Linked DNA regions of Marinoscillum sp. 108. The protein of the gene in region 2 interacts with the protein of the main gene of each other region in a pairwise test. Links are inferred from orthologs where the notes say so. Each region holds a gene or a part of one and is shown on either strand. Other genes may lie near its edges.

Region 1 (7,377 bases), 2.3 Mb from region 2 along the record:
CATCAGGTCAGACCCCTGCAATTTGAGCAATTTTTTTGTAATGGTAAGCCCCAGACCTGTACCTCCGTAGCGTCGGTTAGTGGAGGAACTCGCCTGTGTAAAACTCTGAAAAATATCCTCTTGTCGTTGCTTCTCTATCCCGATACCAGTATCTGCTACTTCAAATTTAATGACCACATGGTCATTGGTCTGTGATTCGCATTTTAAACTCAACCTGATCACTCCTTCTTCTGTAAATTTAATGGCATTGCTCAGCAGATTGGTCAGTATCTGACTAGTTCGGGTCTGATCACAGGATATGAATTGCGGAATTCGATCATCACACTCAAAGACGACTTTCAGCTTTTTGGCATCCGCAATCGGCAAAAACACACGGTTCAGGTTCTCAATAAGCGACCGGATATCGACCGACCTGTATTCAAACTCAATTTTATCAGCCTCAATTTTACTGAAGTCAAGAATATCATTGATGATGACCAGGAGGTTTTCAGCTGAAAACTTGAGGGTATTGAGGGTTTCTTCCTGATTTTTGGTGGGTTGATCTCCCAGCAAATAGTTGGACAACCCTATCACAGCATTCATGGGTGTCCTGATTTCATGAGACATCATAGAAAGAAACTCCGACTTGGTGCGGGCGGCATGTTCCGCTTGCTCTTTGGCCTCTTTCAAGGAATTGGTAAAGAGAAAAAACAAAATGAGCGACTGAAAAAAGAAGAACGCCAGGTACCCCACAAAGGAAATCAACTCAATCTCTTCCGCCGCACCCATATAAAGGTAAATCTTGTAAGAGAAGATCATTAAAATCATCAGCGAGCTGATCAAAGCATATCTGGACCCCTCCATGTTTCGCTGATATGCCCGGATGTATACATACGCCACGATTAAAATACCCGCGAGGAGCAGAATCAAATAGGCATCCACCAAGCTGGTGAAAACCGTTGGTGGAAAAATCAATGTAATGCCAGAAGCTAGGATGGAAATGGCCACGAAAACATACAGGGGATTGACACGATATTTCAGTGGAAAAAGTGCGTGCGTATAAAGTGTGAAGAAGATAGGAGGCACAAATAGCGATAGATATTCAAGGCGAATACTCGTCAGCCACGCCATACCCGGATAAATAATTTGTAAGGTATAATCATCAGCACCCACCACCCGATAGGAAAAAGTGAGACAAAAAACTGAAAAGAAAATGGCTGACTTTTCTCGTTGACCGAAAAAATAAAGGGCACAAAAAAACAAGCCGGTCATTACCAAAGTACCAGTCAGCAACAAGTCAAAAGCCAGAAGTTCGTTGGCCTGACTTCTCAAAAAAGCCTCATCGCCTAAAAGAATCGCTTCTCTGGCTCCACCTTTCCGGTGAGAAAAATTGGAGATCTGAAGGGTAATCCGAACAGTGTCCTGATCTGGTAATTCAATGATCTGGGGCACCCATTTGGGATCTGAGGTAGCCGGATCCATTCCTACCTGCCCACCAAAATCGATCCTTTCATCCTCGATATACAGTCTGGCTGCCGAATAGACATGTTTGATTCTCAGGGCGAGATCCGTCCGATCACGTGGTAGCAGAATAGTCAAATGGTAAGTAGCAAAACCATTCCGTGAAAGCGACACTCCACCATGGGAGCTGTGATTATTCCAAAGCTCGGGGAAATAAAAAAAGTCCTGAGTGGAAGATGAGATAGCGTCCGGGGAGAGCAATTGCTCCCAAAAAAAAGTCCATTCACCATTCAGGGGAACGGGCGCAGCGGATAGGTCAGCATCCCTCAAATCCAATACCCCTTTCTGCGCCTCGCGTGCTGTGACATTCATGCCAATAGCAAAAAGTACGATGACGCACAATAAGAATTTCCCGTTCATTAAAAACTGCTGGTTTACTTCAACTGCGCTAAGAGAAGTTCATTGGATTGAGCTTCTCCAAGCAATCGGATGGGGTCTATCGGCATCACTCCAGGATACTCACAGACAATACCGCCTCCTAAGTTAGCCAACTCAGCGGTAAATAGCAGTGGCAAATTCAGTGCACAGCAGAGTCCGGCAATAGAAATGACCGTATCTCCAGCCCCTGACACATCCGATATGCTGCGCAAATGCGCCGGCAATTTTCCGGATACTGCGTCTGAATAATAATAAACACCTTCCCCGGAAAGTGTTAACAGCAGCTGGTCAAATTGAATTTTGCCCGATAGTAGAGTGGCGCCATCAGCCAGGGAAGACTCATCGAGACTCAATGCCTCAAGCCCCAATCCGGTTTTCATTTCTGAGAGATTGGGTTTGAACAGACTCACGCCCTGATAAGTAAGGAAATTTTTCTTTTTGGGATCTACCACCACTGGCACGCTGCACTCCTGCGCCGCTCGAATAATCCACTGAATCAGCTCCTTACTCAGACAACCTTTATCATAGTCTTGCAGTAGAATCAAGTCCACCTCACTTATGAGCGGTTCGATGATTGCAGTCAATAACGAACGCTCTACAGCCGTTAGCGACCGTTCGGTTTCTCTGTCTATCCTAAGCAGGTGTTGAGAACCGGAAAGAACCCTGTGCTTGACAGTGGTCACTCGTTCGTCGCTTTTGACTACTTGTGCAGCAGAAATTCGCTGTTGCTCCAGCAGCTGGATCAGTAAATCCGCCTCCGGATCCGCTCCGGCGAGCGTACAAAGAATAGGGTGGGCACCAAGCGCCTGGATATTGAGCGCCACGTTGGCTGCTCCGCCAAGGCGATGCTCGGTCTTTTGGGCCTGTAAGATGGGTACAGGTGCCTCCGGAGATACCCGGTGCACCTCACCATATGTGTAAGTATCGACCATCGAATCACCGATGATCAATACTTTCATTTTTGTAAAAGCATTGAAAACCCCCTCAATGGAGTCAAATGCCATTATGCTAGTTTAGCCAATGATGCCTTCATCCTGCTCATGGCCGTTTTCAGATCCTCAACAGAAGCAGCATAAGACAGTCTCAAACATCTGGGATCACCAAATGCCTCACCAGTCACTACCGATACATTGGCATCTTCCAATAAAAACAGACTTAAGTCGGTGGCGTCAGCAATGACCTTCCCGTTGACACTTTTGCCAAAATAGCTGCTCACATTGGGGAAAAAATAGAAGGCTCCACCAGGCATATTCACCTCCACACCGGGAATTTCACTCAGCAGGCCATACACCAGCTCCCGTCGGCTTCTGTACTCCTCCACCATCTTGTAAGATGGCTCATAGTCTGAAGTCAGGGCCGTCAACGCGGCACGCTGAGCTATTGAACAGTTGGCTGAGGTGATCTGCCCCTGCATTTTATTGGCTGCTTTGGCCAGCCATAGGGGAGCTCCGATGTACCCCACTCTCCAGCCAGTCATTGCAAATCCTTTGGCAAATCCGTTGACAGTAACTGTACGATCCTCCATGCCTGCAATGGCACCGATGCTCACATGCTTCTCTCCGTAGTTGATCAACTCATAAATTTCATCGGAGATCACCACGATATTTGGATATTCTTTCAGCACTTCCGCGATAGCCTCCAGTTCTTCCTGAGAAAAAACAGAACCTGTGGGATTACATGGTGATGAAAAAATCAATGCTTTTGTTTTGTCCGTGATAGAGGCTTTCAGTTGCTCGGCTGTTGCTTTAAAGTCATGTTCCAAATCTCCATTCACAAAAACACACTTCCCCTCAGCCAGTTCCACCAAAGCGCTATAGCTCACCCAGTATGGCGAAAATACGATCACCTCATCACCCGGATCCAGCAGTGCCAAAAATACGTTGGCAATAGACTGCTTGGCTCCATTGGAAACCACAATCTGATCAGGCGAATAATTCAATCCGTTTTCCTTCTTGAATTTGGCACTGATAGCTTCTCTGAGATCCAAATAGCCATTTACCGGAGGGTACGCAAAGTACTTTCCTTCATCAATGGCCGCTTTCGCTCCCTCCTGAATGTGTTTAGGCGTCTTAAAGTCCGGCTCGCCCAAGCTAAGGCTTATTACGTCCACTCCATTCTGCTTCAGCTCCCTTGCCTTTGCTGCCATGGCCAGGGTTGCAGATTCTGCCATATTTTTGATTCGCTCTGATCGTAAATCCATTATCTTTATTCGTTTTGAGGTGCAAAATTAATTAAATCAAATACATCATCAAATGAGAAAAACTATCTATTTTATATTTATATGTGTCTTTTTTTTGAAATTTTTCAATGCGAAAGCGCAAGAATCCAAAATCAAGTTTGGCGCATACCTGGATACCTACTATAGTTTTGACTTTAGCAAACCTCTGGATAATCAACGACTTTACGTCACTCAATACGATAAACACAACGAATTTAACCTGAGCCACGCCTGGGTGAGTGCCGCCTACGAAGAAGATAAAGTCAGGGCTAGTCTGGCCCTACAGGTGGGAACCTATCCGGCCAACAACTACGGGGCAGAACCAGAAAAACTCTACCAAATGGTGTATGAAGCGTATGCGGGGTATCAGGTAACAAAAAAAGGATGGTTGGATGTGGGGATTTTTGGCGGACATTTTGGTTATGAAAGTGCCTTGTCTCTGGATCGGGATCTGTATTCTCCCGCACTGGCCACTGAGTACACCCCATACTATCAGTCTGGTCTGCGGTACACCCACGACCTCTCAGACAAAACACAGCTAAGAGCAGTAGTTCTCAACGGCTGGCAAAATATAGGTGAAACCAACAATAAAAAATCACTGGGTATCGCCGTGGACCACACGCTGAATGAATCATTCAAAATAAGCTATGGTAACTATTACGGCAATGAGAGCACCAACAGCAACATGGACCTGATGAGGTTTCACAACAATCTGATTCTCGAGGCAAAGCCCCTTAAGAATTGGAAAATTGCAGGTGTGCTAGACTACACCACACAAAGCAACAGCGCTACTGATAAAAACCTACACACTTCTTTTATCACGGTGATCAGCAAGTATACATTTTCTGAAAAATGGTCGGTGGCTGGCCGTTATGAAAACATCAATGACAAAGATGACCTACTCATCAATGGCATCACAGGCCAGTTTGCCATGAATGTCATTAGTCTGTCTGTAAACTATTACCCCACCGAAAATGCCGCATTCAAATTAGAAGCTAAAACCTACAAAGGCCCGTACAATAACTTCGCGGGTGAAGAGGGCGTGGGGGCCGGACTATTGGTCCTCGGAGCAGGAATGGCGATTAGACTCAACTAAAAAACAAAACCCCTGCTGCGAAGATCACAGCAGGGGTTTCATAACCAAATATCTATTAGCTATTAATTAGCGACAAACTCTTTAAGTCTTCTGTTTTTACCAGGCTCTCTCAATTTCTGAAGTGCCTTTTCTCTTATTTGTCTCACACGCTCACGGGTCAATCCCATGGCATCTCCTATTTCTTCCAATGTGTAAGGATTGTCATGACCGATACCGAAGCTCATCATGATCACTTCTCTTTCTCTGGCTGTCAGGGTAGAAAGCGCCCTTAGTGTCTCCACCTTCAGTGAATCATTGAATACCAACTCACCATCTGTAGGACCTGTGGTTTGGTTTTCCAATACATCCAAAAGTGAACCAGACTCATCTTCACCAAAAGGTGCATCCATGGACATTTGCTTCACCTCAGCACCCAGTGTGTTTCGCACTTCACTAGGCTTCATGTCCAGAATTTCTGCCAATTCCTCCTCAGTTGGCTCACGCTCAAACTGCTGCTCGAGCTCAGCATAGGCTCTTCTGATCTGGTTGATCGCACCTGACTTGTTCATCGGTAGACGAACAATTCTCGACTGCTCAGCCAAAGCCTGCATAATGGACTGACGAATCCACCACACCGCATAGGAGATAAATTTGAAACCTTTGGTTTCATCAAATTTCTTTGCTGCCTTGATCAATCCCAGGTTTCCCTCGTTGATGAGGTCATTCAAAGGAAGGCTTCTGTTTTGGTACTGCTTCGCCACAGATACCACGAACCTCAAGTTAGCCTTTACCAACTTCTCCAGAGCCAGCTCATCACCCTCGCGGATTCTTTTAGCTAGCGTCACCTCCTCATCAGGAGTAATCATCGGTACATTACTTACTTCAGTAAAGTACTTCTCCAGAGTGTGACTCTCTCTTCGGTTGGTAATGGATTGTGTGATCTTGAGTTGTCGCATGTGCTTTCTTTATAGTTAATATTCCAATCAGCCGCTGGTTTTAAGATCAAAAACGGCCAATTTTTCCTTCAGAATCTATTTCGCTAAATTCAATTAAAGAACCGCGAATTTACGAAAATATTGAGTACGGATCAAATTCTTTTAGACAATAAATTCCAACCTTAATAAAACTCGCTAAGTGGTAAATAGGTTTCACTTTTGGAAAAATTTACGAAAATAATCCCAAAATCCTACCTTTTCTTACTCGTATCTGAGAGAATTAACGGGATTTGATTTAGCCAAACGATACACACGGGCAATCACGGTAACAAAGGAAATAACCAAAACGGCAGCAAATGCAATCGTAAAAACACCAACAGAAAGCTCTATGCGATATGCAAAATCCTGAAGCCAGCCATTGAGGGTCCACCAGGCCACCGGTGCTGCCACGAAAAGGGATATAAGCAGTAGTGCTACATAATCTCTTAGAATGATTTGCAAGATGTTAGGGATGCTGGCACCCAGCACTTTTCTAATTCCCACCTCTTTGGTCTTTCTTTCGACCGTAAAATTCACCAGGCCAAACAACCCGAAAGCGGATATGATAATGGAAATAACGGTGGCAATCAGGATCAAATAGCTCCTACTCTGATCTGCCTGATAATACCGCTCCCAGCGCTCATCCAGAAAGTTGATTTCCGCCGGAGTTTCAGGGTCGTATCGCTTTTGTACCTCCTCTATGTGCGCGAGCACCTCAGGAAGATTCTCCTGATACCGGATAGTAAAATAGTCTATCCCCAGCACGGGATTGTTCCAACTGGTGATCACCACAGGCCCGAGCGGCACATGCAGCGACTGAAAATGAAAATCCTTCACCACGCCGATCACCTGCATTTTGGACAGGGTATCTTCTGCTATCCATACGGATGCGCCGATGGGATCCTCCAAACCCAATAGTTCCACGGCTTTTTCATTCAAAATCACTTTCAGTGTGTCACTGCCTGCAACCCCTGAGAAATTTGAACCCGTCTTCAGTGTCATCTGGTAGGTATCCAGCCAGTTTTCATCAGCTGCATAGTGCGTCGCCACTACAGGGTTTTCATTCTGAACCTGGGACAATTCTACCGATGGAATGTACTTCCACTCTCCAGGCACACGAGAGGAAGTGGTGGCATTCACCACACTGGCATGCTCCTTGAGCCCGGCAATAATGGACTTAAATCGCTGACGGGCGGTTCCGCTATTGATATCCAGTGTTACTAGTTTATCAT
Region 2 (7,388 bases):
CTAATACGATTGCTAAGAAAACAACTCCGCCGATTAAATGCAAAGCGTGCAATCCCGTAAAAACATAAATAAAAGAACCGGCAGGATTACCTACAAAATAGACATCTTGGCTAACTAACTGACTCCAAGAGAGGTACTGACCAATCACAAAGCCTGATGCCAAAAGCCCGGACAATATCAGGTTCAATCTTAACCAAAATAAATTATTCTTTTTCGCAAAAATATATGCCAGTTGCATGGTTACACTGCTCAACACGATCAACACGGTAGTCACATTGAACAATGACGGAAACTCGATAAGTGGCCAGTTTCCTTCAGCTCTCTTCACTATATAAGCACTTGAAAGCGACACAAAAATCATTGTCACCGTAATGATGAAAAGCCACATGGCAAACTTCTTTGGGTGCATCGACCTCACCCTCACATTTCCTACTGGTATATCTGCTGCTTTATCCATTTCACACCTTATCTAATAAATACGCTATCTGCACAATCGGCAAATAAATAAAGGACCCAAACATAATTTTCAATGCCGACTTACGTGAATAATCCTTCATCAATGAGAATGTCTGACTCAAAAACAGGGCTCCACAAACTGTAGCCACTACCCCACTGGTAATTCCGACCAACCCAAAATAAGTAGGAAGCAGGCCCAAAGGCAGTAAAAACAGCGTATAGATCATTATGTTGATCGCCGTGTTAAGGTCTTGCTTTCCTCCACCTGGAAGAAGTTTAAAGCCTGCTCTTTTATAATCTTCATCGGCCACCCAAGCTATTGCCCAAAAATGCGGAAATTGCCAGATAAATTGGATTCCGAAAATAATCAAGGCTTCGTGTGATATGCTTCCTGTGGCAGCCACCCATCCAAGCAATGGAGGTAAGGCACCAGGTATAGCTCCCACAAATACAGCTATTGGCCCCACTCGTTTCAATGGTGTATAAACAAAAGAATATAGCACCATCGACAAAAAGGAAAGCGACACGGTCAGGATATTGGTCTGCCAAACAAGGATACCAAAACCCAAAGCACCAATCAAAAGTGCATATTGAACAGCTTCATTTACAGAAAGTCTTCCGGTTGGTAAAGGTCGGTTTTGAGTCCGCTTCATCAGCTTATCCAGATCCTTCTCAATAATCTGATTAATAACAATTGAAGTACCGGAAATCAGAAAACCTCCGAAGACCAACCAGCCAAAATGAATCCAGTCTATGTGCCCCTGATTCCCAAGTAAATAGCCGAAACCACAGGAGAAGGCTACTAAAAAGGACAGCCTAAACTTCAGAAGCTCATAAAACGCTCTGACCTTTTCTGTGAATGAAATGCTATGTAGTTCAATGGATTGCATCAACTCTTTTGGGCATTTGAATTTGCGTACAAAAATAGGTAAAATATAACTCCGAAGGCCATTGTTCCAAGAAGCAAATGTAGTGGCTGAGCAAACGCAGGAAAGCTGAAATACGCCATGATCACACCTAAACCGATCTCTATACAAATGATAACAACCAGAGACTTCAAAAAGGCAGAAACAGTTCGGTGCTTCCAGTTTAAATAAACCACATAACCCACTATGGCGGTTAGCAATAAGGAATATGATCTATGCACATAAAACAACAAGCCCAATTGGTCCAACCAACCCGAGCGATCTATGTCCGTCCCATGTTTGATCACATCTATCTCCTCCCGAACCTGAACGCCAAAAATGATCTGAATGGTAAATAGCACGAGCAGCACAAGCAACCAGCCACCACCTGTCACCCGGTGCTCATCCCGTGAAGACATCAGATACCGCTGTGTGAGCAACAAAGCCACCAGCAACAAAGCCAGGATCATGTGGAAAGAAATGAACCCCGGAAGCAGATTAGTAGAAACGACTAAAGAGCCTATCCAGCCCTGAAAAATCACCAATACAAAGGACAAAACTCCTAGAATGGCCACCCATTTAATAGTTCTTATGTATTTCAAAGTGAAAATCATATTCATGATAACCAGAAAACCTATGACCACACCCACCAGTCGATTGATATATTCCACCCATGCTTTTTGAGTATCAAAATAAGTAGCAACTCCTATCGACGGATCATTTGTTACACGCTGGGCCAAATCCTCCCAACCAAACCACAGGAGCGTGGCAGCCAATCGCTCATTCTTTTCAACCCTGGAAGACACATATATATCCTCATAATTGGCTGGAAGCTCAGAAGCACTGGCTGGAGGCACATAAGATCCAAAGCATTTGGGCCAGTCTGGGCACCCCATACCCGCCCCCATACTACGAACAATGCCGCCCACTAGTATCAAAAAGTAGACGGCAATGATCGTATATAAATTAACTTTTAATGATCTGTTATTTTGTTTCATTAACCTGAGCACTACCCTCAGTTTTCGCTGCCTCAGATTCGTGCGGAAGATTCGACTCTGGAGTCTGGCTGAAAGGAATATGCTGTGGTATAAAATCCTCTGCAGCACCAGGCTTACTATAGTCGTATGGCCATCTGTATACTTTAGGAATTGCTCCAGGCCAGTTACCATGTCCGGGTTCTACTGGTGTAGTCCACTCCAACGTGTTAGACTTCCATGGATTCTGAGGTGCTCTCCTACCTCTATACATACTGTAAAAGAAGTTGAACAAGAAGATAAACTGTGCACCAAAAGTCACAATAGCTGCCACACTCACAAATGAGTTAAGGTCAGCAAACGAGCTGAAAGCATCAAAGCTGGTGAATGAGTAATACCTTCTTGGAAAACCAGCTATACCAATGTAATGAAGCGGGAAGAATACGAGATAAACTCCCACAAATGTCATCCAGAAGTGAATAAATCCTAACCGGTTATCCATCATTCTGCCAAACATCTTCGGGAACCAATGGTAAACACCAGCTAACAAACCAAAGAATGATGCACTTCCCATCACAAGGTGAAAGTGAGCGACTACAAAATAGGTATCATGCAATGAAATATCCACCGCGGAGTTTCCAAGAAATAATCCCGTGAGTCCACCTGATATAAAGAAAGAAACCAGACCGATAGAAAATAGCATCGCTGGAGTAAATACGATGTTACCCTTCCAAAGTGTGGTGATGTAGTTAAACGCCTTTACTGCTGACGGCACTGCGATAATCAACGTAAGGAACATGAAGATGGACCCAAGGAAAGGATTCAACCCTGTCACGAACATGTGGTGCGCCCAAACAATAAAAGATAAGAAAGCAATCGCCAGAATAGAACCAATCATGGCTCGATAACCAAAGATTGGCTTCCGTGAATTCGTAGAGATAATTTCAGAGGTAATACCAAGAGCAGGGAGAATTACAATATAAACCTCCGGGTGTCCCAAAAACCAGAACAAATGCTGATAAAGAATTGGGCTACCACCGACATTAGGCAGTGCCTCACCGTTGATATATATCTCAGATAAATAAAAGCTAGTACCAAAAGACCTGTCAAAAACCAGCAATAAAGCAGCAGCAACAAGTACCGGGAATGATAACAAACCGATTACCGCAGTGATAAAGAAGGCCCAGATGGTCAATGGTAAACGTGAGAAGGACATGCCTTCCGTCCTCATATTGATGACCGTAGTGATGTAGTTAATACCACCAAGTAAAGTTGACACAATAAAGAACACCATTGCAACCAACCACATGGTCATACCTGCCCCTGAACCCTGAATAGCCTGTGGCAACGCGCTCAATGGAGGATAAACTGTCCACCCACCCGCAGCTGGCCCTGTCTCCAGAAACAACGAGATAAACATTACAAGACCTGAAAGGAAGAAAAACCAGTAGGACAGCATATTCATGAACCCTGAGGCCATGTCTCTGGCCCCTATTTGAAGAGGAATCAGGAAATTACTAAATGTACCACTCAGACCGGCGGTCAGTACAAAAAACACCATTATGGTGCCGTGCATAGTTACAAGAGCCAAATAAAACTCTGAGTCCAATTTTCCACCCTCAGTGATCCATTTTCCTAGAATTGGTCTTAACCAATCCAACTGCATTTCAGGAAAACCCAGCTGCAGTCTGAAAATGATCGAAAGTGCACCCCCAATGATCGCCCAAAAAATCCCGGTAATCAGGAATTGTTTGGCAATCGTCTTATGATCAGTGCTGAAAATGTACTTACTGATAAAGCTCTGCTCATGATGCTCGTGATCATCATGTGCCAAATGTTCTTCTACTTGAATGTCTGCTACTGACATGTTAATTCTTTTTAATATGTACTGCTAACAACTGAATTTCCAACTTTTTGTATTCCGGCATTGTCTTCAATACCCGATGCTATTCTGGCCATTTCCTGCAACTCATCAGGAACCTGAGAAAGGTAGTCTGCATTTTGTTTCAGCCAGGCATCCTGACTAGCATACCACTTTTCATACTCCTCAGGCTCTAGTACCTCGATCAAATATTTCATGGCAAAATGCCCCTTCCCACATATCTTGTTACATACTAACTCATAGTTGAATTCAGGATTTCCAGTCTCTGTACGCATCTCCTCGGTGGTTTTGGTAGGAACAAACCAGAACCTGGTTGGCATACCTGGTACAGCGTTCATTTGTAACCTGAAATGCGGTTGATATACACTGTGGATCACATCCCTTGCTCGAATCTGGAGCAGTACAGGCTTTCCTTTTGGGAGATACAATTTGGTCGGAATAAAATCATCGAAGGATGCCCTATCGCTAAAATCAATTCCAACCTGATTCACCACATCTATTTTCTTGTAATCGTAGTCTCCGAGTTTTTTATCGGCGCCACCATATCTCACGGCCCATGAATACTGGTACCCCATTACTTCAATCACTTCAGCACCTTCTGGTGCAGGGCCCGTAATATCAACCCATGCCTTCCATCCGGAAATGATAAGTATCGCCAAAACCACCGCCGGAACAGCTGTCCAGATGTACTCCAATTTACTGTTATGAGGGTAGAAATGGGCCTGATTGCCCTCTTTATGCTGGTACTTATAAGAAAACCCAAACAAAAATATCTGGGTCACAATAAATACGAAACCCGTGATGGCCATCGTAATCCAGAACAAACGATCTGTAACCACACCATGCTCGGAGGCCAATGGCAACACAAAACTCTCATCCAAACCTCCAAAAGAATAGTAAAAGAAACCAACTATTCCTAAAACCAGAAATACTACAAGTAAACTAGCCTGAAGTTTGTTGCTGGCAGGTATCTCTTTTTTCGAGTCCCCCTTCACTATCCCAACCAAGGTAAATACCCTGAATATGGAAATCAGGATGCCTACAACCAAGATAACTGCTAATATTATGATCAAATCCAACATATCGAATTACTTATCTTATCTCTGATTTTTAAATATGATGATGTAAACTTTCTTCCAGCATTGGGTGATTCTTGGCATACAGTGGTGCCTTAGACAACTGATTCAAAATCACATAGATAAAAGCTCCTGAGTATACGAACATTAAGCCAAGCTCAAGCAGCCCAAAGCCTCCATTCCCTTTCAATGTTCCCGGTGTAATCATCAGGTAAAAATCGAGCCAGTGTCCGATGATTATAACTGGAGCCACCACCTTGATGAATCTCGAATGCCGCTTCGCATTTCTTGTCATCAATACAAGGAACGGGAAGAAAAAGTTTACGATCAGGTTAAGGTAAAACAATGGCGCATACTGACCGTTCTTCCATCTTTCCACGTAATAAATCGTCTCCTCAGGGATATTGGCATAATAGATCAATAGAAACTGTGAAAACCATATGTAAGTCCAGAACACACTGAAAGCAAAGATGAACTTGCCCAGATCATGAATATGATTGGCATTCACTATACTCAAGTATCCTTTGTCCTTCAAAAGAACCACAATGAAAGCAGTCAAGGCCAATCCAGAAACCCACCAGCTGGCGAAGTTGTACCATCCAAACATGGTGCTGAACCAGTGCGTATCGATAGATAATACCCAGTCCCAGGCAGCCATGGACGAAGACACTGCAAAGAAAATAATGAATATGGCAGACAATTTTCTCAATTGATACCACTTCTCTGTTCCACCTTCTAAATCCTCTTTATAGGCCAAGCTTTTCAGCTTTGCAAAAAGCATATACCATACAGCAAAGAAAATAACTAAACGAGCCAGGAAGAACACAGGCACCGATCCTCCATGAAGTGGCCAAAAGAAATAAGGGCCCTTACCAGCAATGATAGAATCATAGTCCGGGGATGCAGGATCATAAAGATCATGATGAGTCCAGTGAAACAAGTCGTGACCTGCCACAAAATAAGTAACTAACATCAGAACACCTGCAAATGGAATCCAAGCTCCAAATGAAAGAGGTATTCTCTTAATCCCAGCAGACCATCCCGCCTGGGCTGCATATTGAATGGCAAAGAACAGCACTCCAATAAGAGCTATTCCAGCAAAATATACATTATTGATCCATAGGTTTGCGTAGAGCCTTTGAGTCCAGTGGAATGCATGACCAGCCTCCCCTTCCAACTCATGGTGACCTCCACCCATAGATATAGAGAAAATTCCCAGTAAAGCTAAAACTGCCCCTACTGCTATAAATATGAATAGATTCTTTTTGGTCTTTGCTGTAAATTCAAATGTTTCCTCAGCCATATCTAAAATGGATAAAAATCAGTTTTTATTGTTGTTGCAGAGTTTGTACATAAGTAGCGATCTTCCAGCGATCATCCACACTTATCTGAGAGGCATGGGCTCCCATGCGTCCCTTGCCATTAGTAATCACCCAGAAAATATGACCGGCCTTTTTATCCTTTACTGTGGCAGAATTATAGGCTGTTACACCCTTATATACTTCACCTACCAGTCCATCGCCTGCACCTTTTTCTCCATGGCAATGCTCACAAAACCTGAGATAAAGAGCCTTACCTTCTTTCAAAGCTTCCTTCGAGTCAGCAAATGGATTAGTTAAAACCTCTTCAGCAGTAGCATAATCATCAGCTGCTATACCATTCGAAGCAATATACTCACCCCTCTTAATGGTATTCGCCACGGGCTCTCTCATGGTCATCTTAAAAGGATTGTATGGATTTGAGTTATAAAACTCACCATGTTCATCCTCAGGATTTGAATCCAACCAACTTCCTTTGCTCTCGTCTGTAATTTGTGAAAGTGGTTCATACGGAGTAGAGTGATACATCTGTGGAGCATATTCCAAGCCCGTATCATCCACTCCGGCAGCACATGCACCTAACATGGCAGTAACCACACCCGCAACTAGTATTTGATATGTATGTTTTAACATCTTCATTAAAGTGTTTTCAGATTCACTTCAGAAGCTCCGCTTGCTTTCAAAAGACTGCTGATAGCTGCTTCTTCAACTTTATTTTTACCAAGGTCTATTGCTACGATGTGCTTATCGTCAGTAATACGCTTGTCAAATAGCTT

Evidence for each region.
Region 1: the proteins of GV030_RS04375 (region 2) and GV030_RS13860 interact in binary tests that used the Escherichia coli proteins (3 or more experiments, as listed by UniProt). The link is inferred for Marinoscillum sp. 108 from one-to-one orthologs.

What each region holds. Positions count from the first base shown.
Region 1 is NZ_LR734808.1:3,402,396-3,409,772, reverse strand. Bases 1,982-4,884 are described here. They hold GV030_RS13860 (pyridoxal phosphate-dependent aminotransferase), read right to left. Parts: upstream 4,082-4,884; coding sequence 2,882-4,081; downstream 1,982-2,881. Other genes in these bases: GV030_RS13855 (outer membrane beta-barrel protein), read left to right, coding at 4,131-4,884; GV030_RS13865 (bifunctional heptose 7-phosphate kinase/heptose 1-phosphate adenyltransferase), read right to left, coding at 1,982-2,882. In the rest of the region: GV030_RS13870 (response regulator), read right to left, coding at 1-1,860; more of GV030_RS13865, read right to left, coding at 1,875-1,981; more of GV030_RS13855, read left to right, coding at 4,885-5,192; GV030_RS13850 (RNA polymerase sigma factor RpoD/SigA), read right to left, coding at 5,255-6,127; GV030_RS13845 (ABC transporter permease), read right to left, coding at 6,368-7,377. UniProt on the Escherichia coli protein: Shows aminotransferase activity with methionine and histidine as substrates, and to a lesser extent also with phenylalanine.
Region 2 is NZ_LR734808.1:1,054,082-1,061,469, forward strand. What follows is about bases 1,775-4,688. They hold GV030_RS04375 (cbb3-type cytochrome c oxidase subunit I), read right to left. Parts: upstream 4,203-4,688; coding sequence 2,346-4,202; downstream 1,775-2,345. Other genes in these bases: GV030_RS04370 (heme A synthase), read right to left, coding at 1,775-2,359; GV030_RS04380 (cytochrome c oxidase subunit II), read right to left, coding at 4,214-4,688. Outside these bases: GV030_RS04360 (cytochrome c oxidase subunit 3), read right to left, coding at 1-457; cyoE (heme o synthase), read right to left, coding at 459-1,346; more of GV030_RS04370, read right to left, coding at 1,346-1,774; more of GV030_RS04380, read right to left, coding at 4,689-5,266; GV030_RS04385 (quinol:cytochrome C oxidoreductase), read right to left, coding at 5,328-6,596; GV030_RS04390 (cytochrome c), read right to left, coding at 6,622-7,245; GV030_RS04395 (DUF3341 domain-containing protein), read right to left, coding at 7,251-7,388. UniProt on the Escherichia coli protein: Cytochrome bo(3) ubiquinol oxidase is the terminal enzyme in the aerobic respiratory chain of E.coli that predominates when cells are grown at high aeration.